3 regions of the Novosphingobium sp. ES2-1 genome follow, and region 3 is predicted to be linked to each of the others. Evidence: riboswitches for the same ligand, from Rfam matches in the RefSeq annotation. Region 3 holds a riboswitch; each other region holds the start of a gene.
The links. Region 3 has a riboswitch for cobalamin ahead of cobW (cobalamin biosynthesis protein CobW). Riboswitches for the same ligand answer to the same signal wherever they lie in the genome.
Positions count from the first base shown of each region.

Region 1 (2,262 bases), on a different replicon from region 3:
TGACCGCAGCGTGAAGCTTGCCGTAGGGCGCGCCCCATTCGAGGCCGGCGTCGTAGCTCTTGCTGCGTTCGGGGTTGAGCGCGGCGTTGCCATAGTTTGAAAGCAGCTGGTAGAGCGTCGGGGCCTTGAAGCCCTCGCCATAGCTGGCGCGCAGGCGGAGGTTATCGACCAATTCGAACGCGCCGTTGGCACCGAAGGTCCAGGCCGTGCCGAACCGGCTGTGATCGTCAATGCGGACACCGGCGGCGAGGCTGGCGCGATCGCTGCTCCAGCCAAGCAGGGCGTGGCCCGAGGTGAGGTTGGCCTTGGCCTGTGCATCGAAAGTGCTCGAGAAGCGCGTCCATTCGCTGTCACCGCCGAAATCGAGCGTGAAATCGGCAGGCAGGTTGACGCGGCCCGTCAGGTCAACGCGCTCCGAGCGGCCCTTGTAGCCGTAGGACGGATCAGTGCCGAAGGTCGGGTCGTAGTAGTCGCGCTTGGTATCCGAGATCGCGAAGCCGGTGTTGAGCGTGAGATTGCTGCCGGTGAAGCGCAGTCCGATGCGGCCCGAGGCCTGTCGCGTGTCCTGATACTCAGGGGTATCGCCGAAGCTGTAGGTTGGCGGGGCGAAGCCGTCGATGTCGGTGCGGGTGTCGGCATAGCGGGCGGTGGCGACGATTGCGAGGTCTTGCGAGAGGTTGATGCGCCCGCGCCCGCCGACGCGCCACTGGCGGAAGCCATCGGGCTCGGTGCCGACCGCTGCGGCCGAGACGCCATCACTGCGGCTGTAGCCGCCGTTGACGGTGAGCGCACCGAAGTCTGACGCGATGCCTGCTGCAGCATCGGCGAGATAGCTGTCGTTCGCGCCCAGTTCGGCACTGGCTTCAATGCCGTTGAGATCGCGCGACTGGACCGCGATCACGCCGCCGATGGCCGCGCTGCCCCAGACGATGGAGTTGGAGCCGCGCAGCACGTCGATCCGCTCGACGCCGCCGGGGGTCAGCGTACCGAAGTCAAAGCCGCCCGAGGGGGCCGAGACGTCTTCGAGGCGAACGCCATCGACGAGGACGAGGACCTGCTCGGCATCCGAGCCGCGCAGACGCACGCCGGTGAAGCTGCCGGGGCCGCCGTTGCGGGTAATTGTCAGGCCGGGGACGCGTTCGAGGACGCGGGTGATGTCGGGACCCTGGATCGACTGGATTTCGTCGGCGGTGATGACGGTGACGGGCTGGCCGGTCTTGCTGAGCGGGGTTTCGCTGCCGGTGGCAATGACGGTGATGGTTGCCGGGTCGATCTTGTAGTCAGCGACAACGACATCGTCGGCCTCTTGCGCAAATGCCGGGGCGGCAAACGCGCCAAGAAATGCGGAAGCGGAAACGGAAAGCAGGTACTTCTTCACAGGACGCAACTCCGGCCACGAACGGTTGATGCCGTCCATGGCGAGAGGTGCGCTGGGCCATGAATCTGGCGCGCCTCGTCGCGTGCGCCCGGTACACCCCGCCCGGCCGCGGAACGACTACCATCGGCAGGTTTCCTGGCTCCCGGGTCATCGCCCGCTGCCCGCCTTCCCAGTACCGGGGATCGAATCCGGCACCAGTGGCATCACTGGACAGCGCGCTCTCCGGTTACAGTTGCGGGGGCAGCGCCGGATTGGAACCGGCTTCCCTCTTAGCCCGTGTTACCGGGCACCGTTGGCGTCGGCGCGGGGAACTAGCGGGAACTTTGCTGCGCTGCAAGAGGAACTACGTACTTGGGGGCAAGTCGGCGGTGGAGGTTAACCGGATCGCAGGAGCTTGTGCCGCATCGGGACAGCGGGAAATGCGGCCGTGCGCGAGGGGGCGCAAAAGGTTAGCGCAATTGAGGATTTTCAGGATTCAGCCCAGCCCCATGCCTCTCGAGCTTGCCTATCGCCCGATCGAACTGCCCGGCGTGGCAGCGACGGCTTATGGCGAGCAGCGTCCGCGCGATTTTGCGGCGCGGATCCGGCGCCGGGATATGCGCTCGATCCGTAACGCCTTGCGCGCGCCTTCGCTTATGCGGCAGCGGCTGGGCGGCGTGGCGATGTTCGGCGTGCTGGGTCTGCTGCTCGGGCCGACCGGGTGGGGCGAACCGGGCGGCGTTCAAGCGGCTGTCGCGCGCGCGCAGATGGCGGGACTGCAACCGTTTGAGCGCGGGGGTGACAGCTTTCCGGGCTCGGCGTTCTACTGGCTCGACACCAGCGACAGCGGGCTGATCGCGCCGACAGAAGCGCAGGCGAAATGGGACCAGAGCCATTCGGATGCC
Region 1 covers NZ_CP063445.1:2,219,910-2,222,171, forward strand. The annotation lists gene IM701_RS10750 (TonB-dependent siderophore receptor) at 1-1,417, opposite strand, end outside; cobalamin riboswitch at 1,486-1,687, opposite strand; gene IM701_RS10755 (cell wall hydrolase) at 1,867-2,262, shown strand, end outside.
Region 1: linked by a shared signal. The riboswitch ahead of IM701_RS10750 (TonB-dependent siderophore receptor) and the one ahead of cobW (cobalamin biosynthesis protein CobW) in region 3 are both predicted to bind cobalamin.

Region 2 (2,262 bases), on a different replicon from region 3:
CAAGTCCTTGTGCCCGTGCCTTGGCGACATTGTCGTATGTGCCGTTGGGGCGGCCCGAGCAGATGCCGGTCAGGGGAAGCCTGCAACTGATGAAGTTGATCAGATTGCGCGTGTCGCGGTGGAACCAGGTGGCGCCGACCTCGATCCTGCCGTCCAGCAGCTTCTGGGTTATGCCAGCATCCCAGCTGCGGGAACTCTCGGGCCTGAGCAGCTTGTTACCGTAGTCGCTGAACAGCTGGTACAGCGACGGCGTCTTGAAGCCCTCGCCGTAGCTGGCGCGCAGCACGGTGTTGCCTTCATTCGGCGTGAACAGAGCACTGGTGGAAAAGGTCGTCTTGCCGCCGAACGTGTCGTGATCGTCATGACGCAGACCCGCGCTCAGGGTCAGACCGGCGACCGGCTTGGCGCTAAGCTGGCCGTAGAAGCTGTTGATCCGCGCACTAGCGATGGCGAAGGGGCCGCCATAGCTTGACGTGCGGAAGCTGGCCTTTTCGGTTTCGGCACCGAAAGTGGCGCTCGCCGCATCGGTGATGTCGAAGTTGCCCTGATATTCGAACCGCTCGTTGCGCCCCTTGGCGTTGAAGGTCTCGAATTCGATGCCTCCCGTCAGATCGACGTTTCGGCGGCGGGTATCAGTCAGCGTATAGGCGATACGGTTGCGGAAGCGTCCGTCGAACAGCGCCGCGTTCAGGCCGGCATAGCCGATCAGTTCCTTGGTCCTGGCGAACTCTGGCGTGTCGCCGAAGCTGTAAGTCGGCGGCGGGAAGCCGTCGATGCCGACCTTGCCGTCCGAATACCAGCCGCGCAGGTCGACCGAGACCGCATCCGACAGCGCGATGTTGAACTTCGCGTTTGCGCCGATGTTGCGATAGCCGTCTCGTTCCGTGCCGCCGCGCGTCTCGTTGAAGGTCGAAAAGCCGTCAGTGCGCAGATAGCCCGCGCCGACATTTGCCGAGACTGGGCCGAACTTGCCCGAAATATTGCCGACCACACGCGCCGTATCGCGCCAGCCATATTCGCTGGCGAGGTTGAGGGCGAGCTTCTCCGTGGGCGCACGAGTGACGATGTTCACCACGCCGCCGATGGCCTGACTGCCCCACAGTACGGACTGCGATCCGCGGACAACCTCGATCCGCTCGATATTGCCGGTCAGTAAATTGCCGAAATTGAAGCCGCCGCCGGGGGTGGAAGGATCGTTGAGCTTCACCCCGTCGAACAGCGCAACAGTCTGGTCGCTCTCCGCCCCGCGAATGTTGACCGAGGTGGTAGTGCCAAGTCCGCCATTGCTGGTGACGGTGATCCCAGGCACCGAGCGCAGCAGATCGGCAACTCCGGCCGATTGCCGGGTAGCGATGTCATCGAGCGTGATGACGGTGACCGACTGGGCGACTTCGGAAGTGGATTGCTGGGTCCGATTGGCGGAGACGATGATGGTCTCGGCGTCCTCGGCATGTGCGACGGCAGGCAGGGTGGCTGCGGAAAGCAGCAGTGCAGTCTTCAGAACACGCATGGGTTTCCCCCTTTTGAACAACGTCAAAAGAGTCGCACGACAGCGATCACGCGTGTGGGACGAAGCCACCGCATGCGACTCTGGCTAAGTCGTCACGCGAGGGAACCTCGATCATCATCCGGCACACCCCGTCCGGACAAAAGAACGACCGTTACGGGCAGGTCTCCTGGCTCTCGGGTCAGTGTCGGCCGCTTCACCTTCCCGGCCCGAAGGCCAGTGGCATAACGAAGCGGCGACTCGCCGATCACAGTTGCGGGGGCAGCTCCGGACCATGGCACGAAGCCATTCCCGGATTCCCTATTCATCCCATCGCTGGGAACCTGTAACGCTCGCGCCTTTGTCGCAGAACAGCATGAAAGGCAAGTGGGAGCAGTGAACGGCAAGACGATTCTGGTTCTTGGTGGAGCGCGGTCGGGCAAGAGCGGCTATGCCGAAGAACTGGGCGATGCCCTGCCAGGCCCGCATATCTACATCGCTACCGCGCAGGCATTCGATGATGAAATGGCCCAGCGGATCGCCCGTCATCGCGCCGACCGGGCCGGCCACTGGCAGACGGTCGAATGTCCGCTGGAACTGTGCGAAGCGATACTGGAAAACGATAGGGAAGATGGCGTCATTCTGGTCGACTGCGTGACCCTGTGGCTAAGCAATCTGATGCTTGGCGGCCAGGATATTGCGGCGGCGCGCGCTTGGCTGGCCGGGCTGTTTCCGTCGGTTCAGGGCACATTGCTGCTGGTGTCCAACGAAGTAGG
Region 2 covers NZ_CP063445.1:900,293-902,554, forward strand. The annotation lists gene IM701_RS04455 (TonB-dependent siderophore receptor) at 1-1,510, opposite strand, end outside; cobalamin riboswitch at 1,649-1,849, opposite strand; gene cobU (bifunctional adenosylcobinamide kinase/adenosylcobinamide-phosphate guanylyltransferase) at 1,883-2,262, shown strand, end outside.
Region 2: linked by a shared signal. The riboswitch ahead of IM701_RS04455 (TonB-dependent siderophore receptor) and the one ahead of cobW (cobalamin biosynthesis protein CobW) in region 3 are both predicted to bind cobalamin.

Region 3 (2,262 bases):
GCGGTCGGTCTGGCGGACGTTCCGGCACGTGCGCGCGGGCGGTGCCTATGTCGAGGAAGACCTCGACATCCTGACCGGATCGCGGGGGCCGCTGTCGCGCATCTTCGGCAAGCTGTTCCGGCTGGTCTCAAGGCCGTGGCACATGGCGCCGCTGGGATTCCTGTTCGGCCTGGGCTTCGACACCGCGACCGAAGTCGCCATCCTTGGCATGTCGGCAAGCCAGGCCGCCAATGGCCTTTCGATCGCAACCGTGCTGGTGCTGCCGGCCCTGTTCGCTGCCGGAATGGCGCTGATCGACACCGTGGATGGCGTGGTGATGCTCGGGGCTTACGAATGGGCCTTCGTGAAGCCAATCCGCAAGCTGTACTACAACATCACGATCACCCTGATTTCCGCGGTGGTCGCCATCGTCATCGGCGGAATCGAGACGATCGCGCTGATCGGCAGCCGGTTTGCACTGACCGGCTGGCCATGGACCTTCGCCGCCGATCTGGGGGCGCATTTCAACAGCCTGGGCTTTGCCATCATCGCCTTGTTCGTGGCCTGCTGGGTGGCGAGTTTCGCCATCTATCGCTGGAAGCGGCTGGACGAAATCGAGGTTTCGACAAAGGCTTAGCCAAGAGGCGATTGCATCGGTGGCGATCTCCCGCTAGGTCGCCGCGCGAAGGTCTGGCTTCGGCCCGTCTTTCACATGATCGCGCCGGTGCCCGGGAACGGGCTTAATCGGGAATGCGGTGCGGGAAGCATGTCTTCCCAAATCCGCGGCTGTCCCTGCAACTGTAAGCGGATAGCGCGATGCACTGGCCCCTTCGAGGGGCAGCCACTGGGCGGTGCATGCGCCGTGTTGGGAAGGCGTGCATCAAGCTGTGACCCGCGAGCCAGGAGACCTGCCGGCGCACCGGTCGCTCTTGCCTTGGTCCAGGGGATGGTCATGGCACGGTATCTCTCCGTCTGAGCGACGAAGCTGTGTGGCTGGGGCTGCACGGGTCGCGTGGTTACGGGCGCAACGTCGCGCCCGCCCGTCGTCGCGCGCCGACCGGACTTGTCCGGCAAGCCCCGCCCGGTCTCGCTCTGGCGCGCGGGAGAGTTGCACGTGTCCGACCTTTCGAAGGTGCCCGTCACCATCGTCACCGGCTTTCTTGGCGCGGGGAAGACCACGCTGATCAGCCACCTGATCCGCAATGCCGGTGGCCGCCGGCTGGCGGTCGTGGTCAACGAGTTCGGCACACTGGGCGTGGACGGCGACATCCTGCAATCCTGCGCCATTCCCGATTGCCCGGCGGAAAACATCGTGGAACTGGCCAATGGCTGCATCTGCTGCACCGTGGCCGACGACTTCATCCCCACGGTGGAAAAGCTGCTCGCGCTCGACCCTCGGCCCGACCACATCCTGATCGAGACCTCGGGCCTTGCCCTGCCCAAGCCGCTGCTGAAAGCGTTCGACTGGCCCGCGATCCGCAGCCGGATCACGGTGGACGGGGTGCTGGCGCTGGCGGATGCCGAAGCCGTTGCGGCCGGGCGCTTCGCCCCCGACGTGGCGGCGCTCGACGCGCAGCGCGCCGCCGATCCCGGCATCGACCACGAAACGCCCTTGTCCGAAGTGTTCGAGGACCAGCTGGCCTGCGCCGACATGGTGCTGCTGACCAAGGTCGACCTTGCCGGAGCCGATGGCGTGGCCGCTGCGCGGGCGGTGATCGCGGCGGAATCCCCTCGCCCCGTGCCGGTGATCGAACTCGTCGATGGCGCGGTCGATCCGCGCGTGATCCTGGGACTCGACGCCGCGGCCGAGGACGACATCGCGGCGCGTCCTTCGCACCATGACGGCGAAGACGATCACGAGCACGACGATTTCGACAGCACCGTGGTGACGCTGGGCGAAATTGCCGATCCCTCCGCACTTGTCGCACGGATCGAGACACTGGCGCGCGAGCACCGGATCCTGCGCGTCAAGGGCTATGCCGCCGTGACCGGCAAGCCGATGCGACTGCTGGTGCAGGCGGTGGGATCGCGCGTGCGCCATCACTACGACCGACCATGGCGCGCAGGGGAAACCCGCCATACCACGCTGGTCGCCATTGCCGAGCGCGAGCACGTGGATGCGCCTGCGATCAAGGCGGTTCTCGCCGGCTGAGCCAGCGCAATGCACGTCATCTTCCGCGAAACGCACGGGATGGAGGAAACCGCCGTCCCGCAGGATCTGGGGCAGACGCCTGCGGATCTCGTGGTGCTGTCTTTTTCCGACAGCGACCTTGGCGCGTTCGC
Region 3 covers NZ_CP063449.1:174,838-177,099, reverse strand. The annotation lists gene IM701_RS21510 (HoxN/HupN/NixA family nickel/cobalt transporter) at 1-616, shown strand, start outside; cobalamin riboswitch at 685-910, shown strand; gene cobW (cobalamin biosynthesis protein CobW) at 1,094-2,131, shown strand; gene cobN (cobaltochelatase subunit CobN) at 2,141-2,262, shown strand, end outside.